Regions from separate parts of the Brevibacillus antibioticus genome, predicted to be linked through region 1. Evidence: riboswitches for the same ligand, from Rfam matches in the RefSeq annotation. Region 1 holds a riboswitch; each other region holds the start of a gene.

Region 1 (4,273 bases):
ATCCAGGGGTGTACCTGCGATATTACAACGGACTGCCAGTGTTGTCTGATGAAATTAGCATAACAACAACTGACTCTGGTCACGTCCGATATCTCAGCAAGGAGCCCGAAACATTCGAGCCGTCGCAGTACCCGGATGTATCGAGTGCTGTGTCAGAAGAGGTAGCCATCAAAGAGCTGAGTGAGCATATGAAGCTTCGATACGTGCAGAATCCGAGAATATGGCCAGAATCAAAGCAAGGGAAGAGGTGGCAACCTATTCTGGAATACACGCCAGCTGTTTCCTTCATGCAAAGAGGACGTGAAGATGGTACGGAGTGGCATATCGACGCGACCAGTGGCAAGATTATGTATGGAACGGGAGATAATGGGCTTGCCTATGATCAGTTGAATACGACGGAAGCACATCCGATCGAATCTCTAAAGGAATACGTCAAGGTTCGCTCCAAGGATGAGGCAAAAGCACTGCTGCAAGCGGAATTTGGCATACAGGTAGATGAATCGACCTATAGAGAGAGTGAGAGTATCCGCGAGGGGCGCAAGGAATACGTCTGGAATGATAAAAATGACAAGTATATCGGCGTAGAAGTCATTGCAGAAACAGGCAGTGTCGTCGGGCTGGGATCACCGCGTTCTGATACAGCGGTGACAGTCAAACGCGAGCAAGCGGAAGAGGCTGCACTCGCCTTTCTGCATAAATACGTCGATCCTGGCGTAAAAGAGGTGCAATTAGCACAAGTCATACAGCCAGCCGAAGCGAATCCTGTGTCATCGGGCGAATGGGAATTCAGATATTTTATGAGCAAGGATGGCATTCCTGTACAGGATCGCGAGCAAAAAGCGGCTTATTCGGTAACAGTTGATCCGTCTTCTGGCAAAGTGACAAAGTTTCATAACTTCAGAATGACGCACGAGTTGGTGGAGCTTCCAGCATCCGACAGGATCGTTTCGAAAGACAAGGCTGTTGAAGAGTATTTACGCGTCATGCCTCTAAAGCTGGTTTATTTGATGAAAGATGTGGATGGGCAAAAATTAGCTCAACCAAAGCTGGCGTATGTGCCGTGGAGTGACGAAGAGCGGGCGATTAAATTTATGACCCTTGATGCCGTGACAGGCAAGTTTATCGCCGACTAAAACGAAAAAAAGGCTATCCCGCAGCCATTCTTGATGGCTTTTGGGATAGCCTTTTTTTAAACACTTATCTAACAGTCGTCACACGAGCACCCAATAATTACCAACAGGATAAACAGCACGAGCACGATTGCGAAGCAGTCACCGAAGAATCCGTTTCCGCAGAATGATGTACTCATCTTTGTTTCCCCTCCTTTCCGTTATACTCCAGTCTATACACGAATGCCGATATTGGACTGGGCGGATGCCCAGCTTAGGCAAAAATGGGCGCGTAAGAGGAGAGGCTCCGTAAAAAATAGACAATTCACAATTGACGGGGAGACAAAGGGGGTGTTAAGATACTTGCAAACATTCAAGACATTTCGCAAAACAACTAAATGACAAGTGTACGACTCTTATCCAGAGAGGCAGAGGGACTGGCCTGATGAAGCCTCGGCAACCGGTAAAAATCCGGTGCCAATTCCAGCAAAGCTACGTGCTTTGAAAGATAAGAGGATGTCTCAGGCGTTTTCTTATCTGCTGACAAATCCTCTTCTTTCAAAAGAAGAGGATTTTTTTTTACACCCAATTAGGGAGAATAAGCCGATGTAAGGGAGAAAAGGGGCACGTCAATGAAACCAACCTTTCGCGAACAGCTTTCCCGGAAAATTCTGATTCTGGACGGTGCAATGGGCACCATGCTTCAACAAGCGAACCTGACTGCTGATGATTTCGGCGGTGAAGCCTATGATGGCTGTAATGAACTCCTGAACCTGACCAGACCAGATGTGATCCGTTCCATTCACGAGAAATATTTAGAGGCGGGCGCAGACATCGTCGAGACAAATACGTTTGGTGCTGCTTCCATCGTTTTGGCTGAGTACGATGTGCCAGAAAAAGACCTTGAGATCAATATAGCGGCAGCTCGCTTGGCCAGAGAAGCGGTGGATGCCTATTCCACAAAGGAGTGGCCGCGTTTTGTAGCAGGTGCAATGGGACCTACGACCAAAACCCTTTCGTTGACAGGCGGTGTCACTTTCGAAGAACTGATCGAGGCGTATTATCGTCAGGCAAAAGGTTTGATTCTCGGCGGCTCCGATGTTCTTCTTTTGGAAACCTCGCAAGATACGTTGAACGTGAAGGCTGGCGGAATCGGGATTCGCAAAGCTTTTGAAGAGCTTGGACAGGAACTCCCCGTGATGCTGTCAGGTACGATTGAGCCGATGGGCACAACGCTGGCGGGCCAAAACATCGAGGCGTTTTACATCTCCTTGGAACATATAAAGCCAGTCTCCATTGGTCTGAACTGTGCGACTGGACCCGAGTTCATGCGTGATCATCTGCGGACACTATCAGGAATTGCCCAATGTGCGGTCAGCTGTTATCCGAACGCAGGCTTGCCAGACGAGAACGGTCATTACCATGAAACGCCACAGGGACTTGCTTCGAAAATGCGGGCGTTCGCTGAACAGGGCTGGATAAATGTCGCGGGTGGTTGCTGCGGAACAACGCCTGACCATATTCAAGCGATGGCAGAAGCATTGCAAGACTGCAAGCCACGCAGTGCAGCTGTAGAACCGCTGAGCGCGGTCTCCGGGATCGAGGTTGTTTACGTCGAAGATGACAATCGTCCCTTGCTAGTAGGGGAGAGGACCAATGTCATCGGTTCCAAAAAATTTCGTGAAATGATTGCAGCCGGTCACTATGAAGAAGCATCTGATATTGCCCGAGCCCAAGTAAAACGCGGCGCACACGTCATCGATATATGCTTGGCTGACCCCGACCGTGATGAATACGAAGATATGGGAAAATTCCTACAGTTCATCGCAAAAAAAGTAAAAGCCCCCCTCATGATCGACTCGACAGATGCCAAGGTCATGGAGCTGGGACTTCGCTATTCGCAAGGGAAGGCCATTCTCAACTCGATTAACTTAGAAGACGGCTTGGAGCGATTTGAGGAAGTGGTTCCACTTATTCACAAGTTCGGTGCCTCCGTTGTCGTTGGAACGATTGAAGAAGCGGGTATGGCGATCACTCGCGAAAAGAAGCTGGAGGTCGCGCAACGCTCGTACGACATTCTTGTCAACCAGTACGGAATAAAGCCACAGGATATTATTTTCGATCCACTCGTCTTTCCAGTAGGGACAGGAGATGAACAATACATCGGCTCTGCAAAGGAAACCGTAGAAGGAATTCGTTTGATCAAACAGGCAATGCCTGCTTGCAAGACGATCCTGGGTGTCAGTAACGTTTCCTTCGGCTTGCCTCCTGCGGGCAGGGAAGTGCTGAATGCGGTCTTCTTATACCACACCACTCTCGCAGGGCTTGATTACGCCATCGTCAACACGGAAAAGCTGGAGCGCTACGCTTCGATACCAGAAGACGAGAGAAAGCTGGCAGAAGCCCTGCTGTTCGAGACGAATGATGAGACATTGGCAGCCTTCACCGAATTTTATCGCCAAAAGAAAAAGGAAGTCAGTGTGGAGGTCTCCTCGTTAACACTCGAAGAACGCTTGGCCCGTTATGTAGTCGAAGGCTCTAAGGATGGTCTGGTGGAAGACTTGAAGCTGGCTCTGGATAAATACACACCGCTCGAGATCATCAACGGTCCGTTGATGGCTGGGATGGAAGAGGTCGGTCGCCTGTTCAACGGCAACCAGCTTATCGTGGCAGAAGTATTGCAAAGTGCGGAAGTCATGAAGGCATCCGTATCGTTTTTAGAGCCGTTCATGGAAAAAAGCGATGCCGCTGCCAAGGGGAAAATCTTGTTGGCGACAGTCAAGGGCGATGTACACGACATCGGAAAAAACCTCGTGGAAATTATTTTGTCAAACAACGGCTACAATGTCGTGAATCTGGGGATCAAGGTACCGCCAGAGCAACTGATTGTCGCATGCAGAGAAGAAAAGCCGGATGCCATCGGTCTGTCTGGACTCTTGGTCAAATCCGCGCAGCAAATGGTCATTACTGCACAAGACCTGCGTGATGCAGGCATTGATATTCCGATGATGGTTGGCGGCGCGGCGTTGACGCGCAAGTTCACATCGAACCGGATCGCACCGGAATACCGCGGAATTGTTTTATATGCAAAAGATGCCATGGATGGTCTGGATCTCGTGAATCGTCTGCAAAATCCGGATGAACGTGATCGTTTGGTAGAGGAA
Region 2 (4,273 bases), 1.8 Mb from region 1:
TGAAACTTTGTAAACTAAAATGTTTATAAAGTGATGGGTACCCAAATAAAGGCTGCTCCAATTTTGTCGAATTCGAGTATACTAGACAAAGTGGAGAGATGACATCAACTGAGGATAGAGAGAATAAAGGTGGACTTTATGAAAATATGGAAACGAGTGTTGCTTCTTTTGCTTGTCGTGATGGCTGCGACAGCTGGATATTACGGATACTCTTTTTATCAATTTGCTCAAAATATTCAAGAGCCTAACATCGCACCGCCTAGTGGTGGGAATTCCACCAAAGCAGCAGAAATACCTGAGTGGGATGGCAAGGAACGTGTCAATATCCTGCTGATGGGAGTAGACCGCAGAGGAATGAAAAATAACGGGCTTCCTCGTTCTGACTCCATGATGCTGGTCAGCATCGATCCTACGGGGAAACGTTATGACATGTTTTCAATCCTACGTGATACGTATGTAGATATTCCCGGTAGAGGCAGTTCGCGGATCAACTCTGCGATTGTAGAAGGTGGACCTGAGCTGGCAATGGAAACAGTTAGTCAGTTCACTGGACTTCCGGTTGATCGTTACGTGATTACTGACTTTGAAGGCTTCAAGGCTTTGATTGATGCAGTAGGCGGAGTCGAGATCAATGTAGAAAAAAACATGTATTATCATGACCCAACAGATAAAGGTGCCTACGATATTAATCTAAAAAAGGGTCTGCAAAAGCTGGATGGAGACAAAGCCTTGCAATATGCTCGTTTCCGCCATGATGCGACCTCCGATTATACACGGACGGAGCGGCAGCGGAAATTAATGACGGCAGTCGTGGATCAGATGAAGAACGGTACGACGCTGATGCAGCTTCCTACCATTTTGAAGGAAGTATCACCGTATGTTCAAACCAATATTAGTTCGGTGGACATGCTGAAGCTGTCTGCACTTGGATTAAAATTGAATACGTTAGAGCCAGGTAACTATCAATTGCCGCCAATGGGGATGTTCCGTGAATCGCACCGAGCAGGCTCCGTTCTGGTTCCAGATGTCGATCAGGTTCAGTCGTTTGTCCAAGAAAAAATTACACCTCCTACAGAAGCATCAGATCAACCCGTGGAAGAAAAGAAAAGCAGCACGCAAAACTAAGCGTGCTGCTTTTTTTGTGATAAATCATCCGCAACGGCGTCATGGATCAAAAAACTTTTCCTGCTATTACTATTGACGTGATATTTTCAAAAAGGATATAATCCGTTTTGTATCATCATGAAATAGAAAAAACGAACATAATATACGTAGATATCTTTCTTATCAAGAGAGGCGGAGGGACAGGCCCTATGAAGCCCGGCAGCCGGTTCATTTTCGAATGAACGTCGCGGTGCCAATTCCTACAGGATTATTGGATCTTGTACAGATGAGAAGGGTGGATGCGAACGTATACATTGCGTTGCAGCCCCTTTTTCGTTTGTGAAAAAGGGGTTTTTATATTTTTATCAAGATTATGGTCGGGAGGTGGATGCGTTGATCCAACTGCGTCATTTGCATAAAAGCTATCAAGTACAAGGTAAAACCATCCCAGCGTTAACGGGGATCGACCTTTCCATAGAGCAAGGAGAAATATACGGGATTATCGGACACTCTGGTGCCGGGAAAAGTACATTGATCCGATGCATCAATTTGCTGGAGCGTCCAACTTCAGGGGAAGTTATTGTGGACGGCGTCGATTTGACAAAGCTGGATGAAGGGAAGCTGCAAGAAAAGCGTCGCGCAATCGGTATGATTTTTCAACACTTCAACTTGCTATCTTCTTCAACAGTCGGCGAAAATGTCGCTTTTCCGCTCAAGCTGGCAAAGCGTCCGAAGGCAGAGATTGATAAGAAAGTGAACGAGCTGCTAAAGCTGGTTGGCTTGGAGGCACATAAGGACAAATATCCAACCCAGCTGTCTGGCGGACAAAAGCAGCGTGTCGGGATCGCCCGTGCGCTCGCGAATGATCCAAAAGTGCTGCTCTGCGACGAAGCTACATCGGCTCTCGATCCGCAGACGACGAACTCCATTCTCGCACTCCTCTTGGACATCAACCGCAAGCTGGGCTTGACCATTGTGTTAATTACCCACGAGATGCACGTCATTCGCTCTATTTGTGATCGTGTCGGCGTGATTGATGGAGGAAAAATCGTCGAGTCGGGTAACGTACTGGATGTATTCCTTCGTCCGAAGCATCAAACGACACAAGAATTCGTGGAGCAAGTAGCAGACTCTACAGAGCTGCGCGAAGCAGTCGAGCACGAAAAGGCTTCGGGGAACCGCACGATTGCTCGTGTCACCTTCCTCGGAGAAAAAACGTACCAGCCTATCTTGTTCCAAACCATGCAAGAGACAGGTACGGTGTTCAGTATTTTGCAGGGAACCATTTCTCGCATGAAGGATACGCCGTATGGTCAGTTGGTAATCGAGCTGGAAGGCGATGTCGCACAGAATCAAAAGACCATTGAGACGCTGCGCCAACGTGGCTTGGAAGTAGAGGTGATATAAATGGACTGGACATTCGAAAATGTGGATTGGGCTGAAATCGGCGAAGGTACGATGGACACGCTCACGATGCTCGGCTTCTCCACTCTGTTTACCGTCCTGATTGGTTTGCCGTTGGGCATCATTCTGTTTTTGACTTCACGCGGACAGCTTTTGCAAAACCGCACTTTTTATTCGATCGCATCATTCGTTGTCAACGTATTGCGCTCGGTACCATTTATCATTTTGATGATCTTGCTGATTCCTGTGACGAAAATGCTCGTAGGAACCTCACTCGGGGTACTGGGTGCCATTCCGCCGCTCGTGTTTGGTGCCGCTCCATTTTTCGCACGTTTGGTGGAAACCTCTCTGCGTGAGATTGATAAAGGCGTGATTGAGGCTGCACAATCTATGGGTGCTTCCAATTGGCAGATCGTCTGGAATGTCCTTTTGCCAGAGTCTAGATCCGGTCTGATCGCGGGTATTACGATCACGACGGTAACGCTAGTCTCCTATACAGCGATGTCTGGGGTAATTGGCGGAGGCGGTTTGGGTGACTTGGCGATTCGATACGGATACCAGCGTTTCCAAACCGATGTCATGATTGTGACGGTTGTTATTTTGCTGGTGATGGTACAGATCTTACAATCGCTGGGGGACCGTCTGGTTCAGAAATTCAGCCGTAAATAGGATCTTTCCATATAGATTGACAAAAAATAAAACGAAATACATGCAAGGGGGAAATCATTCATGAAAAAGCTAGTCGTATCTGTACTTTCTACTGTGTTGGCATTTTCTTTGGCAGCTTGCGGAGGCAAAACCGAAACAGCACCTGCTCCAGCTGAAGGCGGTGCACAAGGCGGAAAACAGGAAGTAACATTGAAGGTAGGCGCTTCTCCCGTTCCACATGCAGCAATCTTGAAGTTCATTCAACCAAAACTGAAAGAACAAGGCGTGAACTTGGAAGTCCAAGAGTTCACTGATTACGTACAACCTAACGTTCAAGTGAACGAGAAACAACTCGACGCAAACTTCTTCCAGCACAAGCCTTACCTGGAAGACTTCAATAAAGGCCAAAACATGAACCTGGTGCCAGTAGTGGCTGTACACATCGAACCATTTGGCGCTTACAGCAAAAAAATAAAATCTGTAGATGAATTAGCTGATGGCGCAACAATCGCGCTGCCAAACGACGCGACAAACAGCGGTCGTGCACTCGCACTCTTGGAGAAAAACGGTTTGATCAAGCTGAAAGAAGGCGCTGGCATCAGCGGTACAGTGAAAGATGTTGTTGAGAACAAGAAAAACCTGAAATTAAAAGAAGTAGAAGCAGCAATGCTGCCGCGTGTTCTGGAAGAAGTAGATTTGGCGCTGATCAACACGAACTACGCGCTGCAAGCAAAGCTTGTTCCAACCAAAGACGCTCTGTTTATTGAAGATAAAGATACTCCATACGCAAACTTCTTGGTAGCTCGTCCTGACAACAAGGATTCCGAAGCCATTCAAAAGCTGGCAAAAGCACTGAACTCACCTGAAGTGAAAAAGTTCATTGAAGATGAATACAAAGGCGCGATTATCCCAGCGTTCTAAAAGTAGAAATAATTGATCGATCAACAAAAGCCCAACTGGCCGAAAAGCTGGTTGGGCTTTACTTTTATTTATAATATGGTGAATTTTCATAAAATTAAATTAAATATAGCGCAACCCTGTTTTCAACCCAATTCCGGTCGCGTATATTGTGTTTGAAATGAGAAAATATAGATAAGGGGGAATTTTCAGATGAAAC
Region 3 (4,273 bases), 640 kb from region 1:
GCGAAATTTTCCCTTCATATAAACATTCATCGGGGTATAGTTCATACATCCAGCCTGGCTCGTAGCCAAACACCGCAGCGAGCGCGTCTAATTGACCTATGGTGATAGCCCGAGGAGGATTCCCATTTAGAATCTCACTCAATGTCCCTGGATTAATACCAGTTAAATCTCCTAGTTTGCTCAATGTATAACCGCGCGCCCGCCGATGTTGTTCGATTTCTGACCGCAGCGACTGGTGCAATGTCCCTAGCAGTACCCCATAATGGATCACCCTTTTTGTTTTGCTTTATTTTACAACCAAATGGGTTTTTTTGGAAGGTATACAAAGCATATTTTTATCATTTTAATAGTTTTTGTAAGGAGTTGTTCACATACAAGTAACCATAACAGAGATTGTTATGGTTACTTCGGGATGGTGTTATGGAAAACTCGCTTTAGCCTGGTCATGATAGGCGAGCATCGTACCCCTTCTAGTAAGCGTTCGCTATTCCTTTTTCCCGATCAACAATTCCATTGCTTCGATTTCCTTTGGGATTTGCGATGAGAGCACCTCGCAGCCGTCTGCTGTTACTAACACGTTATCTTCAATCCGAATGCCAATCGCTTCTTCCTCTATGTACAGACCAGGTTCAATCGTGATTACCATACCAGGTTGTAAAGCAACACTGTAATCCGGGATATCGTGCGTATCCAATCCAAGATGATGAGACACGGGATGATAGTAGTATTTGGCCAGGTCACTGCTCTCTTGGATGAGACCAAGACGTAGCAGGCCATCGGTCAAGACTTGTTTCGTGACATCATTGAGTTGCGGCAATGTGACACCAGGCTTCACTGCTTCGATGGTCTTGATTTCGGCTTCGAGCACGAGTTGATAGATTGCTTTCTGCCGTTCTGTAAAGCGACCATTCACGGGAAACGTTCGCGAAATATCAGCTGCATAGTAATTCGATGCTGCACCGAGGTCGAGGAGGACCAAGTCACCATCTTCTGCACGGTGATTATTCGCTTCATAGTGCAAAATAGTAGCATTGATTCCGCTAGCAATGATAGGCAAATAAGGAAGCTCGCGAACACCATGCGACTTCAATGTGTAATCGTAGTGTGCCTCTAACTCATATTCCATGATTCCAGGACGTGCATGCGACCACATGCGCCGGATTGCTTCATCCGTGATCGCAATCGCACGTCTGATTTCTCCGATCTCTGCTGGACTCTTTACCATACGCAGTTCTTTCAGCCATGGGCCCGCATCGTGAATCTGCAGGGTCCGGTATTTCTTCTGAACGTCTTCGGCAAAAGTCTCTGCAGGGGTTCGCTCGTCGCTCCACTGATAGCGATACACGTCAAGATAAAGCGAGTACTTGCCTTCGCAGCGCCTCATAAAGGTTCCAAATGACTCCAACCACTCATCCAGATAGTCAAAGTGCTCGATACCAGACTGCTCTTTCGCCTCTTGATCCGACAAGACGGCCCCTGTCCATTTCGCTTCCAGTTCATTTGGGCGCTGAAGAAATAACGTTTCGGTCACGATGCCAGCGCGTTTCGTGATCATGAGAATGAGGCTGCTGCGCGCAATGCCGGTCAGATAATAGAAGTTGCGGTTCGGTGAAAACGGATATTTATCGTCATGGCTGCGTGTCTTGACAACTCCTGAAAATAGGACAAGTGCGCTGTGGTCAGGCATTTTTTCCGCGAGTTTTTTACGGCGATTGATGAACTCTATTGAATTTATGGTTATTGTCATTTGTTTTATACCCCTTCGTTCATGGATTTCTTCATAGATTGATGTAGCTTGTGAAAGGTTCTCTTGATCGCATTAAGTTCAGTATAATCTGACAATTATCACATGTCCTCCTTTCTTCTATATTTTAGGATACTTTCACGAGGTTCAACAAGGATCAGTTGCTATGGGCAAACTGATCCTTGTTATCGTAGATTAAGACCGCATTTTATGAAACGTTATTCTGCCACTCTTTTCGCCCAACGTAGGTCCGGGGTCCCGGTTACACTGAAGCGGATGCCTTTGATCTTTTGCTGTTGAGGTAGTTTTCGTTATTGAAATAAACCGGGATGACTGCATAAAAAAGCACGTTGTTGCATCCTTTGCATAATACGAAGGAAAACCCCTCTCCGAAAAGAAGAGGGGCAATACCAGGGTTCTCACCTTCCCCTCTCGCAGAATAACTCCGCAGAAATTGGCACCATAGGGTCAATCAGACCAAGGTTGCCGGGTTTCATCGAGCCAGTCCCTCCACCACTCTCGATAAGCATATTCTATGAAATTTAATTTCATCGTAAAAATTTTTTCTCATTTTACTCGGATATATCAAGCCTGTTCTATCACATTTAGGTGAAAAGTAAGTCTTCACACACGTGAGAATAGAAGGATGTCAACCCAAATCTTAATCGTGGTAGCGAGGATCAACAGGGCAAGAATGGTTTGGAGAATCCGGGTGTCCAAACGTTTACTGATCTGCGTACCGAGTGGCGCTGCCAGTATGCTGGCGATTACCATGATCACGGATGGCCACAGCAATATGTCCCCTGCCATCCATTTCCCTACCGTCGAACCGATGGAAGAAAGAAAAGTGATGGCAAGAGAAGAAGCAATCGTAACTCTTGTCGGAGTCTTGAGGATGTTCAACATGATCGGAACCAAAATAAAAGCGCCAGCTGCCCCGACAATTCCGGAGGCGCCTCCGACAATCAAAGCGGATAATACGGCTGTCGGTTTATGAAAGATAACCTCGGTCTGTTCACGTTGGTCCATCCGCTTTTTTGGCAGGAACATCAAGATTACAGCAACGGTGGCCAGGATGGCATAAACGAAATTGACGGCTTCTGCCGAAAGAAATTGTCCTCCATACCCTCCTAGCAAGCTCCCGACAATAATGGCACTTCCCATGTACAGAACGAGCTGGTAATGAATAAGCTTATCTTTGCGCAGCGTCCAAACAGCAGCGAGAGTGGCAAAAAATACTTGGACGGCACTTATTCCGGATACTTCGTGAGCTGTGTAAGCAACGAACCCAAGGGCGGGCGGAATATACAGAAGCATCGGATACTTGATAATGGAGCCCCCGATTCCGACGAGACCAGAGATAAACGATCCCACGAAACCGATAACAAACAGTGTGATCACAAGGTCGATAGTCATAGGCTCACCCTTTGCAATACCTCTCGCTTCGTTTTATGCTTGTTCTACGACTGCCAAGCCGTCTATTTGCCATTTCAAGATTCCGCCGCTCAAATTCATGACGTCCTTGAATCCGTTTGCCTTTAGAATGCTTGCGCCAATAGCGGATCGGGCACCGGAACGGCACTGTACGAGAAGTGGCTTGTCGTGTGGAATCTCATCCAGCCGCATGGCGAGTGTACCGAGCATGATGTGTTGTGCATTTGGAATGTGACCTTCCTTCCACTCAGCCAAATTACGTACATCTACTACGTGAACCTCTCCCTTTTCCACCCGTTCTGCAATCTCCAGAGGTGTTACCTCTTCGATTCTCTCGAGCGAAGACACTTCCCTTTCCAGTAGCTTGCCGCTGTCGATAAAGCCTGTGACATGATCAATCCCTACTGCATGCAAGGCTTGCAAAATCTCGTCCAGCTCATCTGGGGTGGCCAGGATGTGAACCGGGCGATGGTAATCGACAATCCAGCCCGCCCAGTTGGCGAATGACTTATTAAAAGGAATGTGAAGGGTTCCCGCCAGATGCCCCTTCGCAAATTTCTGGAAAGGACGCGTATCGATCATCTGCCCGTTTTCCAGCGATTCCTTTGCCGCTTCAAGCGAGCTGAACTCTTGAACAACAGGGAGTTCCTTGAGTAACGCAGGGCCTTCCTTATTCACGCGTTTCATCACTGCAAAATACGTCGGCGGCTCTGGTTGTCCATCCAGGAGTGCCTGAACGAATTCCTCTTCACTGGAGTGTGACATCGCCCAGTTAAAGAGCTTTTCATAGCCGACCGTAGAAGATGGCACGGCCCCCAGTGCTTTCCCGCAAGCACTTCCTGCTCCATGAGCTGGCCATACCTGCATATAATCCGGCAGTTGTTTGAATTTTTGGAGGGACTGATACATGGCTCTTGCACCTGACTCGGACGTCCCCTTCATTCCCGCCGCTTTTTCAAGCAAGTCCGGTCTGCCGATATCGCCGACAAAGACAAAATCACCCGTGAAGATCCCGATGGGGCGATCTGCATTCCCACCAAGATCTGTCAAAAGGAAGGAGATGCTCTCAGGCGTATGACCAGGGGTATGCATGAC

Evidence for each region. Region 1 has a riboswitch for S-adenosylmethionine ahead of metH (methionine synthase). Riboswitches for the same ligand answer to the same signal wherever they lie in the genome.
Region 2: another riboswitch for S-adenosylmethionine. It lies ahead of E8L90_RS20805 (methionine ABC transporter ATP-binding protein); the one in region 1 lies ahead of metH (methionine synthase).
Region 3: another riboswitch for S-adenosylmethionine. It lies ahead of E8L90_RS08755 (aminopeptidase P family protein); the one in region 1 lies ahead of metH (methionine synthase).

What each region holds. Positions count from the first base shown of each region.
Region 1 covers NZ_SZNK01000001.1:2,563,002-2,567,274, reverse strand. Annotated here, with positions in the region: gene E8L90_RS11800 (YcdB/YcdC domain-containing protein) at 1-1,133, shown strand, start outside; gene E8L90_RS11795 (YjcZ family sporulation protein) at 1,202-1,309, opposite strand; SAM riboswitch class I at 1,523-1,624, shown strand; gene metH (methionine synthase) at 1,742-4,273, shown strand, end outside.
Region 2 covers NZ_SZNK01000001.1:4,338,466-4,342,738, reverse strand. Annotated here, with positions in the region: gene E8L90_RS20810 (LCP family protein) at 139-1,125, shown strand; SAM riboswitch class I at 1,282-1,397, shown strand; gene E8L90_RS20805 (methionine ABC transporter ATP-binding protein) at 1,498-2,511, shown strand; gene E8L90_RS20800 (methionine ABC transporter permease) at 2,512-3,177, shown strand; gene E8L90_RS20795 (MetQ/NlpA family ABC transporter substrate-binding protein) at 3,238-4,077, shown strand; gene E8L90_RS20790 (peptide ABC transporter substrate-binding protein) at 4,267-4,273, shown strand, end outside.
Region 3 covers NZ_SZNK01000001.1:1,923,920-1,928,192, forward strand. Annotated here, with positions in the region: gene E8L90_RS08750 (helix-turn-helix domain-containing protein) at 1-271, opposite strand, end outside; gene E8L90_RS08755 (aminopeptidase P family protein) at 485-1,747, opposite strand; SAM riboswitch class I at 2,169-2,273, opposite strand; gene E8L90_RS08760 (sulfite exporter TauE/SafE family protein) at 2,369-3,160, opposite strand; gene E8L90_RS08765 (MBL fold metallo-hydrolase) at 3,194-4,273, opposite strand, start outside.